4 regions of the Klebsiella sp. B345 genome follow, and region 1 is predicted to be linked to each of the others. Evidence: predicted binding sites of a transcription regulator. Region 1 holds the regulator's gene; each other region holds the start of a gene.
The links. The regulator PurR, encoded in region 1, represses purine synthesis genes. The targets are predictions, from matches to a motif close to CANGCAAACGTTTGCNTG.
Positions count from the first base shown of each region.

Region 2: the regulator PurR is predicted to act here: its motif matches at 4,570-4,587, upstream of ACMYSO_RS15605 (NCS2 family permease).
Region 3: the regulator PurR is predicted to act here: its motif matches at 2,018-2,035, upstream of tusA (sulfurtransferase TusA).
Region 4: the regulator PurR is predicted to act here: its motif matches at 1,456-1,473, upstream of ACMYSO_RS22320 (amino acid aminotransferase).

Region 1 covers NZ_CP180443.1:727,303-733,177, forward strand. The annotation lists gene ACMYSO_RS03415 (C40 family peptidase) at 81-962, shown strand; gene sodB (superoxide dismutase [Fe]) at 1,264-1,845, shown strand; gene ACMYSO_RS03425 (MFS transporter) at 1,889-3,052, opposite strand; gene ACMYSO_RS03430 (YnhF family membrane protein) at 3,215-3,304, opposite strand; gene purR (HTH-type transcriptional repressor PurR) at 3,600-4,625, shown strand; gene punR (DNA-binding transcriptional activator PunR) at 4,644-5,555, opposite strand; gene punC (purine nucleoside transporter PunC) at 5,667-5,875, shown strand, end outside.
Region 2 covers NZ_CP180443.1:3,322,524-3,328,398, reverse strand. The annotation lists gene ACMYSO_RS15620 (CidA/LrgA family protein) at 1-280, opposite strand, end outside; gene ACMYSO_RS15615 (LysR family transcriptional regulator) at 384-1,265, shown strand; gene ACMYSO_RS15610 (Na+/H+ antiporter) at 1,315-2,961, opposite strand; gene ACMYSO_RS15605 (NCS2 family permease) at 3,110-4,459, opposite strand; gene ACMYSO_RS15600 (glutathione S-transferase family protein) at 4,848-5,513, opposite strand; gene soxR (redox-sensitive transcriptional activator SoxR) at 5,772-5,875, opposite strand, start outside.
Region 3 covers NZ_CP180443.1:2,616,359-2,622,233, forward strand. The annotation lists gene zntA (Zn(II)/Cd(II)/Pb(II) translocating P-type ATPase ZntA) at 1-1,604, shown strand, start outside; gene tusA (sulfurtransferase TusA) at 1,714-1,959, opposite strand; gene ACMYSO_RS12380 (7-cyano-7-deazaguanine/7-aminomethyl-7-deazaguanine transporter) at 2,170-2,835, shown strand; gene ACMYSO_RS12385 (DcrB family lipoprotein) at 2,909-3,466, shown strand; gene ACMYSO_RS12390 (MFS transporter) at 3,467-4,687, opposite strand; gene ACMYSO_RS12395 (LptM family lipoprotein) at 5,103-5,492, shown strand.
Region 4 covers NZ_CP180443.1:4,761,273-4,767,147, reverse strand. The annotation lists gene ompK35 (porin OmpK35) at 264-1,349, shown strand; gene ACMYSO_RS22320 (amino acid aminotransferase) at 1,536-2,726, shown strand; gene ACMYSO_RS22315 (MBL fold metallo-hydrolase) at 2,790-3,437, opposite strand; gene ACMYSO_RS22310 (YcbK family protein) at 3,451-4,002, opposite strand; gene ldtD (L,D-transpeptidase) at 4,183-5,875, opposite strand, start outside.

The sequences.
Region 1 (5,875 bases):
TTTTTATGCTTTAGAATCGTTGAGTTTTGTCATTCACCGTCAGGTATCTATATATCTGTCATTAATCAGGGGATTGCTCAGTGGCGCGGCTAAACAAAATCGCGATTTCGCTCTGTGCATTACTGTTTACATCGATCTCATTTACACCACTGGCGCATGCTTCAGGGCATACGCACAGCTCCGCTACGCCAAAAGCGCATCCGGACAAAGGCACGACCGAGCGTAAGAAAAAAGCCAGCAGTCAAAAATCCAGGTCCACCACAAAAACCACCAGCAAGCAAACCGCCACCACGTCCCGCAGCAGACACCCTACCCGTACAACCAGCGCCAGCCAAACGGCATTAACCCGCCAGGCTGCCGGTAGCAGCAAAAAATGCGTCCTGCGTAAGGGGTATAAAAAGCAATGCGCCAAATCGGTGATGCCGAGCGCAGAGCCGGCACCGGTCATGGCCAGCCTGCAGACTAAATGTGTGGTGCGTAAAGGCTACAAAAAACGCTGTAAACCGGTGACTGAAGCGCAGCCGCTGACGCTGGCGGACGCCCATAAGGCCCGGGTGCAGAAAGCGCAAAGTACCGCCATGTCGAAGCTGATGGATCAGATTGGCAAACCGTATCGCTGGGGTGGAACGTCACCGCGTACCGGTTTCGATTGCAGCGGTCTGGTTTACTACGCCTATAAAGATCTGGTGAAAATTCGCATTCCACGTACCGCCAATGAAATGTACCACCTGCGCGACGCCCGTCCGGTTGACCGCGGTGAACTGCAAAGCGGCGATCTGGTTTTCTTCCGCACCCGTGGGCGCGGCACCGCCGACCACGTTGGCGTCTATGTCGGCAACGGCAAATTTATCCAGTCACCGCGTACCGGTCGCGATATTCAGATAACCTCATTAAGCGAGGATTACTGGATCCGTCACTACGTGGGCGCTCGCCGGGTCATGACCCCGAAAACCATTCGCTAACCCCCTGCCGCATCAGCGGCAGGCTGCCGGTTACGCGCAATGTGCAGCACATTTCCCCCTCTCCAGCCTCGTTTATCTGCCCTCTTTTTCCTCGTGACGGGTCACGGTTTCTTCGATCGCGTTTGTTAAATATACCCTTTATTAATGCAAGGCTTTTAACTCTCTCCGGCAAGTGTTAGCATCCTGATCACAATAAAAACCTGTGGTATTCGCTACGGCAATCCACAGTACATGCTGTATCCGGATGGTCATACATCCTTTAAATGTGAGAAGAAATCAAGAAGTTATAAGGAGAGTAACAATGTCGTTTGAATTACCTGCATTACCGTATGCAAAAGACGCCCTGGCGCCGCACATTTCCGCTGAAACCCTGGAATACCACTACGGCAAACATCACCAGGCCTATGTCACTAACCTTAATAATCTGATTAAAGGCACCGGGTTTGAGGGCAAATCGTTAGAAGAGATCGTCCGCACTTCCGAAGGTGGCATCTTCAACAACGCCGCTCAGGTCTGGAACCACACCTTCTACTGGAACTGTCTAGCACCGAATGCTGGCGGTGAGCCGGAAGGCGCACTGGCGGCAGCCATCAACAGCGCTTTCGGCAGCTTTGCTGATTTCAAAGCGAAGTTTACCGATGCCGCCACGAAAAACTTTGGCGCCGGTTGGACCTGGTTGGTTAAGAATGCTGATGGCAGCCTGAATATTGTCTCCACCAGCAACGCAGGCACGCCGCTGACTGGCGACGCTACCCCGCTGTTGACGGTGGATGTCTGGGAACATGCTTACTACATCGACTACCGTAACGCCCGCCCTGAATATCTGGCGCACTTCTGGGCGCTGGTAAACTGGAAGTTTGTTGCTGAAAATCTGGCGGCATAAAACGATATCGCAGAAGGGGTAAACCCTTCTGCGAATAGCATCACTACCCGACGAGCACCTCTTCCGGCTGCGAACGGTTACCCACCACCACCAACAGCAGAGCCAGACCGGCGATGATCGCCCCCATAACCGGAACAAACGCGTAACCCAGGCCACCTGAAATCACCGCCCCACCGGCTGCCGCCCCCAGCGCATTACCCAGATTAAATGCCCCAATGTTGACCGACGAAGAGAGACCCGGTGCCTCATGCGCCACACGCATCACCCGCATCTGTAACGGCGGTACCACCGCAAAGGTTGCAGCTCCCCACACCACCATACTGATAGCGGCTCCCAGCTGCGTCTGCGCCAGTAACGGAATCGCCAGCATAATCACCATCAATAGCAGCAGAAAGCCCTTCAGCGTCCCCGATACGGAACGGTCGGCAAATTTGCCGCCCAGATAGTTGCCAAGCGAGAAGCCCACGCCAATCAACACCAGCATCGCGGTGACAAAAAGCGGCGAAGCATGGGTAATGGTATGCAGCACCGGAGAAATGTAGGTATAGAGCGTGAACATAGCCCCCGCCCCAAGCACCGTGGTCAACAAGGCGGAAAGCACCTGCGGGCGCACCAGCACCGACAGCTCCTGTTTAACATTCGGACGTTCGCCGACACTGCCTTTAGGCAGAGAGAACCACAGGCTGACCATCGCCACCACTCCCAGCCCTGCAGTGGCGAGGAACGACATCCGCCAGCCGATCGTCTCACCAAGCCAGGTCGCCGCCGGCACGCCGCCGATATTGGCGATCGTCAGCCCCATAAACATGGTGGCAACCGCGCTGGCCTGCTTGTCTTTCGGAACGACGCTGGCGGCCACCACCGAACCGAGGCCGAAGAAAGCACCATGGTTAAGGCTGGTAATAATGCGTGAAATCAGCAGCGTGGTGTAATCCGGCGCCATGGAAGAGAGGACGTTACCGAGGGTAAAGATAGCCATCAGGAAAATGAGCGCGTTTCTTCGCGCGCGATGAGACAGCAGCAGCGTCATCAGCGGCGCACCTACCATCACACCGATCGCATAGGCGCTGATCAGCATTCCCGCAGCCGGAATAGACACGTCGACGCCTTTGGCAATGACCGGCAATAATCCCATCGGGGAAAACTCCGTCGTACCAATACCAAATGCGCCTATCGCCAGCGCGAGCAGGGGAAAGTTGATTTTCATTGCATGACTCCAGCAGACCGTCATCGGCGACGGTATCTCATCAGAAGTCAAAAGCATGACATCAATCACAGAAAAACAAAAGTAAACGAAATGGCAAAAGATTTTTGCGAAAATGATAATAATGGCGGGAACGGGGGGAAAGTGACCTCTCCCCCGGGAAAATTAGTGCAGAACTGCGGTCAGCCCGGCGGCAACGATTAGACCTAGAACAATAATCGTTGTTGTCAGCGAAAATTTTAAATCTGTATCCATCAATTTTTCCCCCTGTTTTCCCCACACGAAAAGTGAGCTTGCTCATTTTTGCACAATATCGCATAAAAATCTTCCAGGATTTAGGGTGATACACATTTTTGCTCTTCCCCTTTGCCGCAAGATCGGACAAAATCCCACGCTAATTTGAAAGCGTATCGGCCATTGACCCCTTCCTGTCGTTCTGTGTCGTTTTCCCGACGTGATGCAATGTTGAACATTGTATTCAGGGTGTGTTTAGGCAAACGTTTACGTACCGATTATCAGACGTTCAGGTCAAGGTCTGGAGTGAGAAGTAATGGCAACTATTAAAGATGTAGCGAAGCGCGCAAACGTTTCCACTACAACAGTATCACATGTTATTAACAAAACCCGTTTCGTCGCGGAAGAGACCCGCAATGCGGTCTGGGCAGCAATCAAAGAACTGCACTACTCACCCAGTGCCGTCGCGCGAAGCCTGAAGGTTAATCACACCAAATCGATTGGTCTGCTGGCGACCAGCAGCGAAGCGGCCTATTTTGCTGAAATTATCGAAGCTGTTGAAAAAAGCTGCTTCCAGAAAGGCTATACCCTGATTCTGGGTAATGCGTGGAACGATCTCGAAAAACAGCAGGCCTACCTGTCTATGATGGCGCAAAAGCGCGTCGACGGCCTGCTGGTCATGTGCTCCGAGTATCCGGAATCGGTGCTGAGCATGCTCGAAGAGTACCGCCATATTCCGATGGTGGTAATGGACTGGGGTGAGTCCAAGGCCGACTTTACTGATTCAGTCATCGATAACGCCTTTGAAGGCGGCTATATGGCCGGTCGTTATCTGGTGGAACGTGGCCATCGCGAAATTGGCGTGATCCCTGGCCCGCTCGAACGAAACACCGGTGCCGGACGACTGGCGGGCTTTATGAAAGCCATGGAAGAGGCCCAGATTTCTGTACCGGAAAACTGGATTGAACAGGGTGACTTCGAACCAGAGTCCGGCTATCGCGCGATGCAGCATATCCTGAACCAACCGCACCGTCCGACGGCAGTCTTCTGCGGCGGCGACATCATGGCGATGGGCGCTATTTGCGCGGCAGATGAAATGGGGCTGCGAGTGCCGCAGGATATTTCGCTGATCGGCTATGATAACGTGCGCAACGCCCGCTACTTCAGCCCGGCGCTGACCACGATTCATCAGCCGAAAGACTCCCTCGGCGAAGCCGCGTTTAATATGCTGATGGATCGCATCGTCAACAAGCGTGAAGAGTCCCAGTCTATCGAGGTTCACCCGCGTCTGGTGGAGCGTCGTTCCGTCGTTGACGGTCCGTTTGTCGATTACCGCCGCTAGTCCCCTCCCCGGCGCCGGTTATTCCGGCGCCCGCAACCATTCCCGGTTTAACGTTTCACTATCACCGAGATAATCCAGCATCCACAGCAGCGCAGGCGATGCATCGCTCTGTTGCCAGGTCAGGCAGCACGCCGCATCCGGAAACGGATTTTCCAGCTCAAGGGCGGTCCATTCTCCACGGTCGATCCACGGACGGGCAAAGTGCGTCGGTACCATCCCTACGCAAAGCCCGGCAGACAGGCAGGTGGCTGAGGATTCCCAGTCGGGCACCACCACGCGCTTTTGGTTATCCAACAGCCAGGTCGTGCGCTTGGGTAATGACCGGGAGGTATCTTCTCTGACCAAAGAGGGCCAGTTGCGCAACTCATCATCACTCAGCGGGCTGGTCATCTGCGCCAGTGGATGATGGCTGGCTACCACGCAGTGCCAGTTCAGCATGCCCATATCGCGAAAGGCGTAGCGCCCCCCCACCGGAATCGAACGCGTCGCCCCAATCGCCAGCTCCACGCGGCCATCCGCCAGCGCATCCCAGACGCCGTTGAACACTTCCTGAAAGACAATCAGTTCAACATCGGAAAAGTGACGATAAAAATCGACAATCATCTGGCGCATCCGCGCCGGTTTGACGATGTCATCGACGGCAATCGACAGCTGGCCGCGCCAGCCATTGGCTATCTGCTGGCACTGCTGGCGGGTGATCTGCATTTTTTTGATAACAGAGCGCCCTTCCTGTAAAAACCAGACCCCGGCCGGGGTTAATTCGACATCGCGATGGCGACGTTCGAACAGCGGAACTGCCAGCCACTCTTCCAGCTGACGGACGGTGTAGCTGATAGCGGAAGGGACGCGATGGAGTTCCTGCGCTGCTGCACTAAAGCTGCCGTTGCGGGCGACAGCATCAACAACTTCCAGCGAGTATTCAGACCACATATTCTGCCTACAAAATTTTTGAATGCATGTAGCAAATATTAGCGTTTCACAAGCCAGAATGCACTCCCTACACTCTGCGGCATTATACCGGCATCAGCAGAAGAGAATGTTATGCAACAACCTGGGAAAGGATTTTTAGTTTGGCTGGCGGGACTCAGCGTGTTGGGTTTCCTGGCCACCGATATGTACCTACCGGCCTTCGCCGCGATTCAACACGACCTCAACACCTCCGCGGCCTCGGTCAGCGCCAGCCTGAGCCTGTTCCTCGCCGGCTTCGCTATCGGACAACTGTTCTGGGGCCCACTCTCTGACCGTTACGG
Region 2 (5,875 bases), 2.6 Mb from region 1:
GGGTGTAATTCACCACCGCCACCACCGCCGGAACGAAGAACAGCAGCATCTCTGCCAGCAGCCAGCGGGAGCCTGCCCGCACCCAGTTTAACGGGATCACCCGGCAGACGATTAACGCCAGCAGCAGCAGCATACCGACCAGATTCGCCGGCAGGGGCAGATGCAGCCAGTTCACTAAATAGTCAGCGCAGACAAACAATCCGGCATAGATGAGCACCTGAACGGGTACCTGAAGGCGTTGTACAACGAGGGGGGTCATACGAGCTGGCGCGAAGGCCATGAGCGAAATTCCTGAAAAAGAAGCGAGGTGTGCAGTATAGAGAGCCGCCGGAACGGACAGAAATGAATTAAAATCATCACAGGTATAGTCTCTGGGAATAATTATGGATATCCGAACGCTGCGCTATTTTGTCGAAGTGGTGCGCCAGCAGAGTTTTACCCGCGCTGCGGAAAAACTGTTTGTGACGCAACCCACGATCAGCAAGATGCTCAAAAATCTGGAAGATGAGCTGAACTGCACCCTGTTGATTCGCGATGGTCGCAAGCTCCTGCTAACCGACACCGGACGGGTGGTTTTTGAACGCGGACAGGCAATTCTGGGTGAGTTTCATCAGCTGGAATCGGAGCTGAGCGATATTAACCATCTTCACAAGGGTATCCTGAGACTGGGGATCCCGCCGATGGTGGGGATGCTGATGGCCGAGCCTATCAGCCAGTTTCGCCAGCGCTACCCGGGCGTCGAACTGAAGATTTCGGAATTCGGTGGCCTGACGGTGCAGCAGGCGGTGAGCAACGGCGAGCTGGATCTTGCGATGACAGCGCTGCCGGTTGACGAAAACAGCGGCCTGAGCACCCTGCCGTTGTTCAACCACCCGCTGTGCGTGCTGACCCCAAGGACAGAGCAATGGGCGCAGGTTAAATCGCTGTCACCGGAGGCGCTCGCGGCCCATCCACTGGTGATTTATAACGAAGATTTCGCCCTCAGCCGCCAGCTGATGGCGCTGTTTACCTACCATGATGTGAAGCCCCGTATCGCGGTGCGCAGCGGCCAGTGGGATTTCCTGGCGGCGATGGTACAGGCGGGCATCGGCGTGGCGATCCTGCCGCAGCCGATCTGTGAACGCCTCGATGCGCAGGATTTTTGCTGGATACCGTTGCAGAGTGAACTGCACTGGGAACTGGGGATGATCTGGCGGGAAGGGGTTTATCTGTCGCACAGCGCCCAGGCGTGGCTGGAGTGCAGTAAGGCCTTCTGGCTGGAATAAGCTCCCGTAGCCCCGGTATGCGTAGCGCCACCGGGGAACGGGTGCGGTATTACTGATCTTCGATTAACAGCGCTTCCAGCAGGTCCAGATCGTGCAGCAGTTTCTGCAGCGTCTCATTGCTGATCTGCCGGGTCGCACGCAGGTGATACAACTCCCCGCGTTCCGAACGCAGCGCCGCCAGACGGAACCGACGCTCAAGCTGCTCTTCGAGGATGGAGGTTTCGACGTCGTTACGTCCGTCAACGCGGCGGCGCAGGTTGCCGATCACCCTGGAGCTGACCTCGGTCAGCAGTTGGTTATCGATATTCTCTTTGGTATCCGCCGCCAGTCGCTCCTCCATTTTCTGAATCGCGACAATGGCAACATCGGCGGTCGCCGCGCGGGCCAGCCGCTCCTCTTTACGCTGCTGGACATGGTCGCTCGACTCGATATGCCTCAGCAGAATCGGCAGCGCAATCACGCCGACAAACAGCGAGAACAAGATCACCCCCGCCGCCAGAAAGACCAGCTCATAACGTGCCGGGAAGACGTTGCCGTCCGGCAGCAGCAGCGGAATCGACAGGACACCGGCCAGCGTAATCGCTCCGCGCACCCCGGCAACGGAGGAGATCAGCAGCTCACGAGTGGTCCATGAACCAAACTCCATCGGTTTCTTTTTCAGGAAGCGCTGGCTTAATTTACGCATCGTCCACAACCAGCCAAAACGCACCAGCATCAGCGCTGCATAGATCAGGATGATGTCGGTAAACAGCATCCAGGTTTCAACGTTAGGGTCCGCTTCGGCCGCCACCAGCGAGGTCGACAGAATATCCGGCAGCTGCAGGCCTAACAGCAGGAACACCATGCCGTTAAACACGAACTCCAGCATCGCCCAGGTGCTGTTCGCACGCAGACGCATCGCCAGCGGCGCCGTGCGCATCACCCCGGAACGGGTAATGGTCATCCCTGCCGCGACCGCCGCCAGGATCCCGGAAACACCAACATGTTCAGCGATCAGGTAGGAGGCAAACGGTAGCAGGAACAGCAGGACAATCTGCGTGGCAGGCTCGTCGCCGCCCCAGCGGCTGAGAAAGCGCATCGAGCGCCCGTACAGCCAGCTGACCACAAAACCGGCCAGGATGCCACCGATCGCCACTTTCAGGAATTCGACGGTCGCACCGCCGACGGTAAAGACCATCGTCCCCATCGCCACGGCGACGGCAAACTTCAGCGAGACCAGGCCGGAGGCATCGTTCATCAACGCCTCGCCTTGCAAGATCCCCATAATTTTTTTCGGGATGCGTCCCTCACCGACAATGCCCGACAGCGCGACGGCATCGGTCGGTGACAGCACCGCCGCCAGCGCAAATGCTGGAATCAGCGGAATACCCGGAACAATCCAGTAAATCAGGAAGCCGATACCCACCACCGTCACCAGCACCAGTGCCAGCGCCAGCCCGAGGATTTCCCGGCCGTGCTCGATAAATTCGCGGGTCGGCGTCTTCCAGCCGTCGGCAAACAGCAGCGGCGGGATAAACAGGACCAGGAAGAGCTCGGGGTCAAATTCAACGTGCAGACCAAAGGTCGGCCACGCCAGCATCGCACCAATGGCGATCTGCATTAACGGGAGTGGAACCTGGAAGGGCAGTACGCGTGTAACCACCCCGGAAAGCGAGACCACGAGGGTCATGATGAGTATGGTGAAGAATATTTCCATGTGTTCCCTGTTCGCTGCGTTTTATTATTTTACACCTGAGGCGTCATGCCTCTGGATGATACGCTACTCAGATTAACGCAAAAGGAAACCGGATGTGGCTTAAAAATAAAACGGGCGGCCTGAGCCGCCCGTTCACCGCAAGAAAAGCTTAAATAGCCCAACCGCCGGCGTAGAAGATCACCAGCGCCGCGGCGATGATGACGGTACCCAGGTTCAGCTTACGCCATTCGCCAGAGACCAGACGGCCAATCACCAGGGTGGCAAAACCGATCATAATGCCGGTCACGATGTTACAGGTCAGCACGATAAAGACCGCGGTGATCAGACCCGCCATCGCATCGACGAAATCATTAAAGTCGATTTTGGCAACGTTGCTCAGCATCAGCAGGCCGACATACATCAGCGCCGGTGCCGTGGCATACGCCGGGACCAGATATGAGAGCGGAGAGAGGAACAGGATCAGCAGGAACAGCACGCCAACGGTCACCGCAGTCAGGCCGGTTTTGCCGCCCGCCGCAGTACCCGCCGCCGATTCGATATATACGGCTGCCGGTGCAGCCCCGACCACGCCGGAGAACACGCTGCTCAGGGAGTCTGTGGTCAGCGCTTTGCCGCCGTTAATAATCTGCCCGTCTTTATCCAGCAGGTTTGCCTGACCCGCCACCGCACGAATGGTGCCGGTCGCATCAAACACCGCGGTCATCACCAGCGCCAGCACGCTAGGCAGTACCACCGGATTCAGCGCGCCCATAATGTCCAGGCTGCCAATCAATGAGTTGCCTTTGTCATCGCTCAGCGAAGGCATCGCGAAAATACCGGAGAAGTGGACGTTCGGATCAAAAATCAGGCCGACAATCGAGACGCCGATAATCGTCAGCAGGATACCGCCCGGGACTTTCATTTTTTCCAGGCCAATGATCACCGCCAGGCCAATCAAGGACATGATCACCGGGAAGCTGTCGAAGTTACCCAGCGCGACCGGCAGGCCGTCCAGCGGGTTTTTAATGACCAGGCCCACGCCGTTAGCGGCGATCAGCAGCAGAAACAGGCCGATACCAATCCCGGTACCGTGCGCAACGCCCTGCGGTAAATTGCGCAGGATCCAGCTACGAATGCCGGTGGCGGAAATCACCGTAAACAGTACACCCATAAGGAATACGGCGCCCAGCGCCACCGGGATACTGATGTGCTGTCCCAGCACCAGGCTGAAGGCAGTAAAAGCGGTCAGCGAGATAGCACAACCGATTGCCAACGGCAGGTTCGCCCACAGCCCCATCACCAGAGAGCCGACGCCTGCGACCAGACAGGTGGAAACAAACACCGCGGCCGGAGGGAACCCGGCTTTCCCCAGCATACCTGGGACAACAATAACCGAGTACACCATCGCCAGAAACGTGGTTAGACCGGCGACAATCTCCTGACGAACGGAGCTGCCACGAGCTGAAATTTTAAACCAGGCGTCAAGTGAACCGCCGGCACGCGCTGAAGGCGTAGACATAGAAAACGTCCCCTGAAAATTTTTATCGTTTGTCTGCATACGTGGTGGACCATCCACTGCCAGTTAAACGCGATCTCCTTGTGCTACTTCGCAGCGCCAGGGGGCTGCAAAAAGCAAACGTTTAACTCCGCGCATGCAATACGGTGGTCAGAATGAATTTGCTCCCCCCAGAACAGAGGTAAATAGCGAGCAAAATAAAAAAGCAAACGATTATCCAGCCATTAGATGGGCCTTTTCAACAGATGTTTACGCTAATTCGCTAAATTTTGCTTATGATGCTCACGAAATAATCAGCCGATGCGCAAACGTTGTCGTCCATGCGCAATCCGGTAACATTTTTGTATTGCGCTGATAGCAATTTCTCGCGGTCATCACAAAAATCACTACTTCACTCCGGCAAGGTGAACGGACCGCCGCGCTCAATTGCCCGTTGCCAGGCCGGACGCTGTTCCACCTGCTGCACCCAACGCCTGATGTGCGGCAAATCGCCGATGCCACCGCGGGCCAACAGCGCCATCACCGGAAAACTGAGCTGGATATCGGCCATGCTCAGCGCTGCCCCCGCAAACCACGGCTGGCTGGCGAGATGGTCTTCTATATAGTGGGCGTGCGTGGCAATTTGTCGGTCCAGCCAGGCTTTCTGTACGCCCTTGCCCAGCACGTTACCCAGCGTTCGCATGCCGAGAGGGATCGGCGGTTTGCCGAGGCTGGCAAAAACCAGCTTCATCAGCAACAGCGGCATCAGCGAGCCCTCGGCATAATGCAGCCAGAAACGATATTGCAGTTTGTCGGCGGTCTCCTGCGGCCTGAACTGCTGTTCGCTATCGTAGGTTTCCTGCAAATATTCCAGAATGGCGCCCGACTCCGCCAGCACGTAGCCGTTATCTTCCACCACCGGCGATTTGCCAAGCGGGTGGATCTTTTTCAATTCCGGGGGCGCCAGCATGTTCTTTTGCCGCTGGTAGCTAACCATGCGATAAGGCAGCTGGAGTTCTTCAAGCGCCCACAGCACCCGCTGCGATCGCGATTGATTGAGGTGATGTACCGTCAGCATGGAGACTCTCCCGTCAGTTGTTCGAATTAACTATAGGAACTGACGGCGATTGGCGGAAAAATTTCGGCGAAATAAACCGGTGAAATGGCGGGGCTGTGCCACAATTAAATTGTCGACGCAATCCGGAACCTCCATCAACATCTTGCGCAATACTGAGGGGAGTCGACGTCGGGGGAAACCCTCCTGCGAACCAGTAGGATAGAATCAAAGACAAAGACCGGAAAACAACTAAAGCGCCCTGTTGTGGCGCTTTAGTTTTTATACGTCATCTTCCAGCAGTCGCGCCCCAGTCCCCTCTTCACCCAGTTTATCTCCCGGGTTACGCAACGGGCAGTCGCGCCGTGACAGGCAACCGCAACCAA
Region 3 (5,875 bases), 1.9 Mb from region 1:
CCACCGCCGAGGCGGCGATGGTGTTGCTGCTGTTTCTGATTGGCGAACGTCTTGAAGGCTGGGCCGCCAGCCGTGCCCGCCAGGGCGTGAGCGCGCTGATGGCCTTAAAACCCGATACCGCCATTCGCGTACGCAACGGCGAGCGGCAAACCGTCGTCCAGCGCGATTTGCGTCCCGGCGACGTGATTGAAGTCGCCGCCGGCGGCCGTTTACCCGCCGATGGCCAACTGCTGACGCCGTTTGCCAGCTTCGATGAAAGCGCGTTAACCGGTGAATCCGTACCGGTCGAACGTCGCTCAGGCGAGCGCGTGGCGGCAGGCGCCACCAGCGTCGATCGACTAGTGCAGTTGACAGTCATATCTGAACCGGGCGACAGCGCCATTGACCGTATTCTGAAGCTGATTGAAGAGGCCGAGGAGCGTCGGGCGCCGATTGAGCGTTTTATCGATCGCTTCAGCCGGGTCTATACGCCAGCCATTATGGTCGTCGCCCTGCTGGTGGCGATCGTCCCGCCGTTGTTCTTTAGCGCTGCATGGCTGCCGTGGATCTACAAAGGGTTGACGCTGCTGCTGATCGGCTGCCCCTGCGCGCTGGTTATTTCCACGCCGGCGGCGATTACCTCCGGGCTGGCCGTGGCAGCCCGTCGCGGGGCGTTAATTAAGGGCGGTGCGGCACTGGAACAGCTGGGACAGGTGCGCCAGGTCGCCTTTGACAAGACCGGAACGTTGACCGTCGGCCGGCCGCGCGTCACCGCCACCATCGCGCTGAGCGATGAAGATGAAAACAGTCTGCTGGCGCTGGCAGCGGCGGTGGAGCAAGGCTCCAGCCATCCGCTGGCGCAGGCCATTGTGCGGGAAGCACAGCAGCGCCAGTTGGTGATCCCCTCGGCCCGCAACCAGCGCGCGTTGGCAGGCTCCGGAATTGAAGCCGAGGTCGACGGCCATCGAATCTTGATTTGCGCAGCGGGTAACGGCAGTGCGCCGCACCATGAGTCGCAGATCCAGCAGTTGGAAAACGCCGGGCAGACGGTGGTGCTGGTGCAACGCGGGCAGACGCTGCTGGGTATTCTGGCGTTGCAGGACACGCTCCGCGACGACGCCCGTCAGGCGGTCGACGATCTGCATCGTCTGGGAGTCAAAGGGGTGATCCTTACCGGAGATAATCCACGCGCGGCAGCGGCGATTGCCGGGGAGCTGGGGCTGGCGTTCCGCGCCGGGCTGCTGCCTGCCGATAAGGTCACGGCGGTGACGGCGCTCAACGCCGAGGCGCCGCTGGCAATGGTTGGCGACGGGATTAATGACGCCCCGGCAATGAAGGCCGCAACCATCGGTATCGCCATGGGCAGCGGGACCGACGTGGCGCTGGAGACCGCCGACGCCGCCTTAACCCATAACCGTTTAACCGGCCTGGCACAGATGATTACCCTGGCCCGCGCCACTCACGCCAATATCCGGCAGAACATTGCCATCGCGCTTGGGCTGAAGGGGATTTTCCTTATTACCACCCTGCTTGGATTAACCGGGCTGTGGCTGGCGGTGCTGGCGGATACCGGCGCGACGGTGCTGGTCACCGCGAACGCTCTGCGACTGTTACGTCAGAAGTAAGTGGCAAGCTCCGGGGCGACGCTTGATGCGCCTTGCCCGGGCTACAGGCTGTGCAGTCAGGTAGCCCGGACAGGTGCGCAGCACCGCCTCCGGGGAAGCCTGAAGCAAATCAGTGGCTTTTGCGGATCAGGTAACGGTAAGGCAGCGCCTGAGTTTCCTCGGCAACCAGCTCATGTTCCATAAAGCGGCAAAACCCTGGAATATCGCGGGTAGTCGCCGGATCGTCGGCGATAATCAACAGCGTCTCACCCACCGGCATGGTACGTACGGCCTTGCGTACCATCATTACCGGTTCCGGGCAACGCAGGCCCTGAGCATCCAGCGTGTGGTCAGGACTGGAGAAAAGTTCGGTCATTTTCATCTCACATCAACAAAACGGCCCTAGTTTACCGCCACTTTTGCGCTGCGCAAGTCAGGTTAACGTTTGCGCGAAAAACAACCGTTGCAATACCCGCGCAACGCAGTATCATTCTGCCGCTTCATACTGGTACACGCGCGCAGGCACATCGCTCGCGAGTATTGATTTATTGGGTTCCCTCACCCCAATCACTAAAAAGGTCACAATATGAGTCCCTTTACTACCGTACAGCGTACAAAAGCGCTGGTCTGGCTTTCGCTTTTCCATTTGCTGGTGATCACCTCCAGCAACTATCTGGTGCAGCTCCCGATCTCCATTTTCGGTTTTCATACCACCTGGGGCGCGTTCAGCTTTCCGTTTATTTTCCTCGCCACCGATCTGACGGTGCGGATTTTCGGCGCGCCGCTGGCACGACGCATTATCCTGGCCGTGATGATCCCGGCGTTGCTGATCTCTTACGGCGTCTCCTCCCTGTTCTATATGGGCGAGTGGCAGGGTTTCGCCGCGCTGACCCACTTTAACCTGTTCGTCGCCCGTATTGCGGCCGCCAGCTTTATGGCCTACGCGCTGGGTCAGATCCTTGATGTCCACGTCTTTAATCGCCTGCGTCAAAACCGCCGCTGGTGGCTGGCGCCAACCGCCTCGACCCTGTTCGGCAACGTCAGCGATACGCTGGCCTTTTTCTTTATCGCGTTCTGGCGCAGCCCGGACCCTTTTATGGCGGCGAACTGGGGAGAGATTGCGATTGTCGACTACAGCTTCAAGGTGCTGATCAGCATTGTCTTCTTCCTGCCGATGTATGGCATGCTATTGAATATGCTGATGAAAAAACTGGCAGATAAATCTGATTTATCGGCATTGCAGCCAGGTTAAGAGTACTCACAGGTTGATGTGATAAGATACACGGATGAGCCGTTAATGGCCGTTTATCGAAAGGAAGAAGTCAATGCGCAATTTGGTTAAATATGTCGGTATTGGCCTGCTGGTTGTAGGTCTTGCGGCCTGTGATAACAGCGATTCAAAAACGCCAACCGAAGGGGCTGCAGCACAGAGCAACGCCAGTGGACAAACCGTTAGCCTGCTGGATGGCAAGCTGAGTTTCTCCCTGCCGGCGGGAATGACCGATCAGAGCGGCAAGCTGGGTACTCAGTCCAACAATATGCACGTCTACTCTGACGTCACCGGGCAAAAAGCGGTGATTGTGATTGTCGGCGACAGCACCAATGAAGAGTTAAGCGTGCTGGCTCAGCGCCTGGAAGAGCAGCAGCGCAGCCGCGATCCGCAGCTGCAGGTCGTGACCAATAAATCAGTTGAGGTCAAAGGCCACACCCTGCAACAGCTGGACAGCATCATCTCCGCCAAGGGTCAGACCGCATGGTCTTCCGTACTGCTCGGCAAGATTGACGACAAACTGCTGACCCTGCAGATCACCCTGCCAGCAGATAACCAGCAGCAGGCGCAGACTGAAGCGGAAAGCATCATCAATACCCTCGCCATCCAGTAACTACTGGCCCGGCGTCGCGGCCTCCGGTTCAACCACCGGGGGCCGTTTTTTTAACCGCCAGCCTAACACCAGCGCCACCGCCACCAGCCCTGCTGCCACCAGATAAATCGCCGATATGCCGACCCACGCCATCAGCAAGCCTGCCAACGGCCCGGTCACTCCTAGCGAAAGATCCATAAATACCGTGTAGGTCGCCAGCGCCGAGCCCTGATTCTGCTGCGGTACCGCTTTCACCGCCACCACGCCCAGCGCCGGGAAAACCAGCGAAAAACCGGCGCCGGCCAGGAAGGTACCGATTTTCGCCATCAACGACGTTTCTGCCAGCCCCACCAGCAACAGCCCGACGATCTCCACGCTGAAGCACAGCATCGCGACGTTCAGCCCGCCCAGACGCTGAATACCGTTGGGGAATAGCAGACGGGTGCCGACAAACGCACAGCTAAACAACGTCAGCGCGAACGCCGCGCCATCCCAGCCTTTGGCATCGTAAAACAGCGTGATAAAGGTCGCGATCGCGCCAAAACCCGCGGACGCCAGCGCCAGCGCCATGCCATATGGCCAGACCCGGCCGAGCACCGCGCGAAACGACATGACCTTGCCCCTGGTCGCCCTGACCGCTGCTTTTGGCAGTGCGCAAAGAATCGCCACCAGCGCCACGGCCATAATCGTCAACGCCAGCCCTTTCAGCCCCACGAGGGAATAACAAAGCACGCCAAGTGGTGCACCAATTGCCATCGCCCCGTAGGTCACGATACCGTTCCACGAAATCACCCGTCCGATGTGCAACGAGCCAACGACGCCCACGCCCCACAAGGTCGAACCGGTACCAGCAAAGCTTTGCCCAATGCCGAGAATTACGCGCCCCAGGCACAGCAGCGTCAGGCTGATCAGCGGCCAGTCGCCGCCGACCGCCGCCAGCAGATAGCTCAGGCCGCTGAGGAAACAGCCGCACAGCCCGAAGACGACAATCTTTTTTGGCCCCAGCAGGTCAGCGTAACGCCCGGCATGCGGGCGACTGAGCAGCGTGGCAAAGTATTGCAAACTGATAACCAGCCCAGCCCAGAAGGCGCTGAACCCCATAACATCATGTACATAGCCGGGCAGTACCGCCAACGGCAGGCCAATCGTCAGGTAGCTGGCAAAATTAAACATCACAACTGAAACAATCCGCAGATTGAGGCGCAATCCATTCAGCGCCGGTTCGTCGACGGGTTCGGGCATTGGGTTCACCAGATTTTTACAACAGTGTTTCACTATTACCACGTCGCCCACACAAAAGCAGCCAGCTACGCATAAAATCACGTTTCAGCAGCATACCGGCGGCGTATGGGAAGTATCGCCTTGTCTATATTTAAATAACTCAGGCGCTGTGGCTAAATATTGCGAATTATTAACTTGCCGGAAAAAATAATGTTAGCGTTCTGAGCAAGATAAATTGCCATTGCACGGTTATAGCGCACGTTCAGCATCACCTGAAGCGAGCGCCACTCGGGTCCGCACGCTTTTATGATCAAAACTGCCGGTTGGGAAAAAATTGAAATCGCCATCGCTATTTATCTGGGGTTTTATTTTGACTGATGATATTTTTCACCAGCCACCGTTGCGTGGTATTCCCCTAATTCAACAAGGAGTGTTTATGAGAAAGTTTATGCAGTGGCTGGCCGTTATTGCCGTCGCCGGTACCCTGGCAGGTTGCGCACGTACGGCGCCGGTTGAACAAATTCAGACCACCGTCAGCGCCGGTCACAGTGCCGACCAGGTCAAGCAGGCCATTCTGCGGGCCGGTGTTCAGCGTCAGTGGATCATGACAGAGCCGGCACCCGGCGTCATCAAAGCCCGCCAGCAGGTTCGCGACCATATTGCTGAAGTCCGTATTCCGTACTCCGCCAACGGCTATGCCATTCATTACGATAGCAGCTTCAATCTGATGGCCTCCGGCGGGAAGATCCATAAAAACTACAACCGCTGGGTACATAATCTGGATAAAGATATTCAGGCCAACCTGGCCGCTGACGCGATTCGCTAACTACCTTACCTCCGCCATCGCTATTGTTTCCTGAGGAAGTACTGATACGCTTCCTCATGCTGAAAAATAGGGATGGCGGGAGTGAATTCGGCATTCTCCTATGTATTCGCCTGCCTGCTGCGGCAATTTGTGGCGGAAATGTCAGAGAGTAGTCATCGGCCTGTTGATGGAATAACGGAATATCGCTATCAGCCGCGAATAATTACCATAATAAATTGCACTGGCATGCGAAAATAATGAAAATACGCGCTGACTTCACCACCTAATTTGCCAGGCGGTGAATATGCTTGCCAGTATGCCCTCACTCTGCACTGAGCAGCAGATACCCGTTCGGCAGAAAAAGCCGAGCGGTAAAAATCCTGGCTGGTAACACGCCGTTGGTT
Region 4 (5,875 bases), 1.3 Mb from region 1:
GGATGATTTAGTGAGCAAAGTGGAACGGAATTTTGATTGAGTTCACAAAGTTCCCCAAAAAACACATTTTGTTACATACTCTTTCTTATTGTTACTCATATGCGACATTGGTAGCATTTTCAGGCTAGCGAAACGCTGGCGCGGATGGAAAGATGCCTTCAGACACCAAACTATCATCAATGGTTCTGTAAGTTTTTATTGACAGAATGTATTGGCGGCAGTGGCAAGTGTTCATATAAAAATATTAATGAGGGTAATAAATAATGATGAAGCGCAATATTCTGGCAGTGGTAATCCCTGCCCTGCTGGTAGCCGGCGCAGCGAATGCTGCAGAAATCTATAACAAAAACGGCAACAAACTGGATTTCTACGGAAAAATGGTTGGCGAGCACGTCTGGACCACCAACGGTGACACCAGCAGCGACGACACCACCTATGCTCGTATCGGCCTGAAAGGCGAAACCCAGATCAACGACCAACTGACCGGTTACGGCCAGTGGGAATACAACATGGACGCGTCCAACGTTGAAGGTTCCCAGGGGACTAAAACTCGTCTGGCATTCGCCGGTCTGAAAGCGGGTGAATACGGTTCATTCGACTACGGCCGTAACTACGGTGCGATCTACGACGTTGAAGCGGCAACCGATATGCTGGTTGAGTGGGGCGGCGATGGCTGGAACTACACCGACAACTTCATGACCGGTCGTACCAACGGCGTTGCAACCTACCGTAACTCTGACTTCTTCGGTCTGGTTGACGGCCTGAGCTTCGCGCTGCAGTACCAGGGTAAAAACGACGCCAGCTCTCGTAACGTTCACAAACAGAACGGCGACGGTTTCAGCACCGCCGCAACCTACGCGTTTGACAACGGTATCGCGCTGTCTGCTGGCTACGCAAGCTCTAACCGTAGCGTAGACCAGAAAGCTGATGGCAACGGCGACAAAGCTGAAGCATGGGCAACTTCTGCGAAGTATGATGCGAACAACATCTACGCGGCAGTGATGTACTCCCAGACTTACAACATGACTCCGGAAAACCAGGACAACTACTTCGCAGGCAAAACTCAGAACTTTGAAGCCGTTGCTCAGTACCAGTTCGACTTCGGTCTGCGTCCGTCCATCGGCTACGTTCAGACTAAAGGTAAAAACCTGCAGGGCCGTACCGGCTTCTCCGGCGGCGATGCTGACCTGGTTAAATACGTCGAAGTGGGTACCTGGTACTACTTCAACAAGAACATGAACGTCTACGCAGCATACAAATTCAACCTGCTGGACGACAACGATTACACCAAAACTGCTGGCGTTGCTACCGACGACCAGGCAGCTGTTGGTATCGTTTACCAGTTCTAATCTGCAGTACACCCCTTCGTGATATGCCTAAAAAGCAGGACTTCGGTCCTGCTTTTCTCATTTAGTAAGATAAAGATCGTAACTTTCGAAAACCTTCTCGCTTTTTGTCGCAAACGGTTGGCAATTTGTAAATCTCCCGTTACCCTGATAGCGAAATTCCCTCAGTAATCACAATGGAACCTCGTCATGTTTGAGAACATTACTGCCGCCCCTGCTGACCCCATTTTAGGCCTGGCCGATCTGTTTCGTGCCGATGACCGTCCGACTAAAATTAACCTCGGAATTGGTGTTTACAAAGATGAAACGGGTAAAACCCCGGTCCTGACCAGTGTCAAAAAAGCAGAGCAGTACCTGCTGGAAAATGAAACCACTAAAAACTATCTGGGTATCGACGGTATTCCGGAGTTTGGCCGCTGCACCCAGGAGCTGCTGTTTGGTAAAGGCAGCTCAATCGTCAGCGATAAGCGCGCACGTACCGCTCAGACTCCAGGCGGCACCGGCGCTCTGCGCGTTGCCGCAGACTTCCTGGCGAAAAATACCTCGGCGAAACGCGTCTGGGTAAGCAATCCAAGCTGGCCGAACCACAAGAGCGTGTTCAACTCCGCGGGTCTGGAAGTATGCGAATACACCTATTACGATGCGGCCAACCACGCGCTGGATTTTGACGGCCTGCTGGCAAGCCTCAGCGAAGCCCAGGCGGGTGACGTTGTTCTGTTCCACGGTTGCTGCCATAACCCAACCGGTATCGATCCGACGCTGGAGCAGTGGCAACAGCTGGCACAGATGTCCGTCGAAAAAGGCTGGCTGCCGCTGTTCGATTTCGCCTACCAGGGCTTTGCCCGTGGTCTGGAGGAAGACGCTGAAGGTCTGCGTGCATTCGTTGCACTGCATAAAGAGCTGCTGGTTGCCAGCTCCTACTCGAAGAACTTTGGTCTGTATAACGAGCGTGTGGGTGCCTGTACGCTGGTGGCCGCCGATGCTGATACCGTTGACCGTGCTTTCAGCCAGATGAAGTCGGTGATCCGCGCCAACTACTCCAACCCGCCAGCTCACGGTGCTTCTGTGGTCGCCACAATCCTCAGCAATGACGCACTGCGTGCAATCTGGGAGCAAGAGCTGACCGATATGCGCCAGCGCATTCAGCGCATGCGTCTGCTGTTTGTTAATACGCTGCAGGAAAAAGGCGCCAGCCGTGACTTCTCTTTCATCATCAAGCAAAACGGCATGTTCTCGTTTAGCGGCCTGACCAAAGAGCAGGTGCTGCGTCTGCGTGAAGAGTTCGGTATCTACGCCGTGGCTTCCGGGCGTATCAACGTAGCGGGTATGACCCCAGACAACATGGCACCGCTGTGTGAAGCGATCGTCGCCGTGCTGTAATCTCGCCGGCAGAAAAAATAAAGGCCGCTGATGCGGCCTTTATTACATTCCCCACACGATAAATTACCAGACCGGCATTTCATCCTGCAGGAAGGGGTTGTGCAGGCGCTCATAGCCAAGCGTCGATATCGGACCGTGACCGGGAATAAACGTCACATCATCACCCAACGGCAATAATTTACGTTTAATCGCATCGATCAGTTGCCCGTGATCGCCGCGCGGGAAATCGCTGCGCCCGACGCCCCCTTTGAAAATCACATCGCCGGAAATCAGCAAGCGTGAAGCATCATCAAAAAAGACAACGTGTCCAGGCGTATGCCCCGGGCAGTGCAGTACCTGCAAAGAGACATTCCCTACGCTGACCACGTCGCCTTCATTGAGCCAGCGATCCGGCTGCAGCGGCTGGCAATCTTCCAGACCGAACATCCGGCTTTGCGCTGGTAGCCCTTCCAGCCAGAACTCATCTTCTTTTTCCGGACCGATAACTGGCACACCATAATGCTGCGCCAGTTCAGCCGCCGCACCAACGTGATCGAGATGACCATGGGTGAGCAAAATCTGCATCAGGCTAACGCCCGCGGCGGTCACTTCCTGTTTGATTCGCTCGGCGTCGCCGCCCGGATCGACCAGTGCGGCGAGCCGGGTTTGTTCACACCAGATTAAAGAACAGTTCTGAGCGAACGCGGTGACCGGAATAATACGATAGTTCATGATGCTCCTTTCGTTACCAGTGCCTGACCGGACCGGTATCAATATGCACAAAATTGCTACGTGGGTAGTATCCTACACCACCTGCGCCCATAGATAACGCCGCTTTGCGAACATTGCTTAACGAAATGCCTTCAATATGAAAATCCATGGCCTGCCCCTTGGTGTGATAGCTATGTTTAGCTACACCACGGCTTCGTGCGCGAAGCTCATCATTGGTATCGAGTGAACGATAGCCCGAGATGAGCTGGACAGGTTTATTCGTGCCAAGTAATCCCTGCAGACGATAGAGGTGATCAAACAAACTCGGATCGATAGTCTTAATTTTATTCGCGCGGAAATCGCGGAAGAAATGATTAAGTCTTGCTAATTCATCCTGAATATAGCCTCTGCCATCGAAAAACTCCGCCTTGAGTGATTCACCAGTATGCAGGTTATTCAACGTCAGGATACGCGGTCGGGGGGTCGAGAGGGTGGCAAATGCCGGCGCAGGCAGAATGGCTGCAGCACCGAGTGCAGCCCCGCCTAACGCCAGCAGTTTGCGGCGATTAGCGTCAAATTTGTCCATGATAATCAGGTCTACAAGTAAATGAATCGAATATATGCACTTCTGGCGCACGAAAGGCACCTTACCGGGCATTATTGCCAACGTCAAGGTAGCCTAACCCCAGTAAACACAGGCCCTGTAGACGCACAGAGCCTGTTTTTACCACGTATTAGGACAACAAATTTGGTTGAACTACTTCATTTACCTGATTAATTGTTCCGCTTTTGGCAGAATTTGTGCGCCAGATCGCGCGGTGAGATCGTAATTGTAAATATCTGTACGATATTGCATGCGTCCATCGGCCCCGACGAACGCCGTTAAATAGTAGAGGTTAACCGGAATATTTTGACGGATATTCACATAACGGGTATCGCCCTGCTTCAGCGCATCGGAAATCCGCGAGTCGTTCCAGCCTGCATCCTGCAGCAGCATATTCGCCAGTTCAGAGGCTTTATTTACCCGCACGCAGCCGGAGCTTAACGCCCGGACATCTTTCTGGAACAGGTTATGGTTCGGCGTATCGTGCAGATAGATGGCATCAGAGCTTGGCATGTTGAACTTATAGCGGCCCAGTGAGTTACGTGCTCCTGGCGCCTGCTGGAAGCGGAACGGCAAATTGTTTTCGGTGATCGTCGACCAGTCAACCCGATACGGATCAACCGCCTCTTTGCTGTTCCAGCCGCGCATCACGGTATAACCGTGCTGTTCAAGATAGCCGGGGTCGTTACGCACCTTCGGCAGAATATCTTTGCGCGCCAGCGTCGGCGGGACGTTCCACGGTGGGTTAACCACCACGTTATTCAGCGCACTGCTCATCATCGGCGTTTTACGATCCGGGCGACCGACGATCACCCGCGATGCCAGAACCTGGCTGCCATCCTGATAGTAGACCAGTGAAAACGCCGGGATATTCACCATAATGCCGGTCGACAGTTTGCCCGGCAGCAAACGTAAGCGTTGAATATTTAACGCCAGCACTCCAGCGCGTTGGGCCGCCGAAACGTTCAGCCAGTCGCGTGTCGATTGACCAATGACGCCATCGGCGCCCAGCCCCTGCCATGCCTGAAAACGTTTCACCGCGTCGACGAGCTGACGGTCGTAGGCCCCGCGCGTCGCTGCTTTACCCTTCTTCACCGCCGACGGGCTGACGACATCTCCCGGCAAGGCAATGTTAGCCGCATCGTCGAGCATACCGTTGCGCTGTAAGATTTCACGCAACGCGCCAATATCGTTACTCCACTCGCCCGGTCGCAGCGAGGTCGTGCTGGTCAACTGCGGCCACGGACGCGAATCCGCCACCAGCGACAGCAGCGCGCGGTGCATTGCCTCATATTGCGGATGCGTTGGTGCCAGCCCGGCAATAAACGGCACCAGCGCGCCGTTATCCAGTGCCAGCTGCCACTGATTAATCACCGACAGCGGCGGCGTCGCCATCGTGTACGGTTTGGTGCCATACAGCCAGCGATTCCCCTGCACCGGAATGCCGCTGATAAAATGCAGGTAGCCCATCATGGCGTCAGACAGCACGATATCACGTGCCATGCCGCTGACCGCCGGATCGGTCAACAAGCTCACCCAGGTGGTGAACTGCGGTTGAAACCCGGCGATAGCCACCTCAGCCAGTTGCTGCTGGAAGGCCTGAACCGCCTCGCGGTTCTCCCACATCGGCTTCATGTCCCTGGCCGCATACAGCGCCACCAGCGGATTCATAAACACTGGTTGATAGCCTGCCGGCAGCAGTGCTGTCATATCGGCGCGACTTTTCTCTACGGCACCGGCAGCCTGAGGCTGCTCGCCGGCCATTTTAGCGACCGCCGCCGACTGGCCGACGCTCTGGCTTAGCGCAGACGACAGCTCTCCTAAAGTTGCAGAGCTGTCCGTTGGTACGACTTCA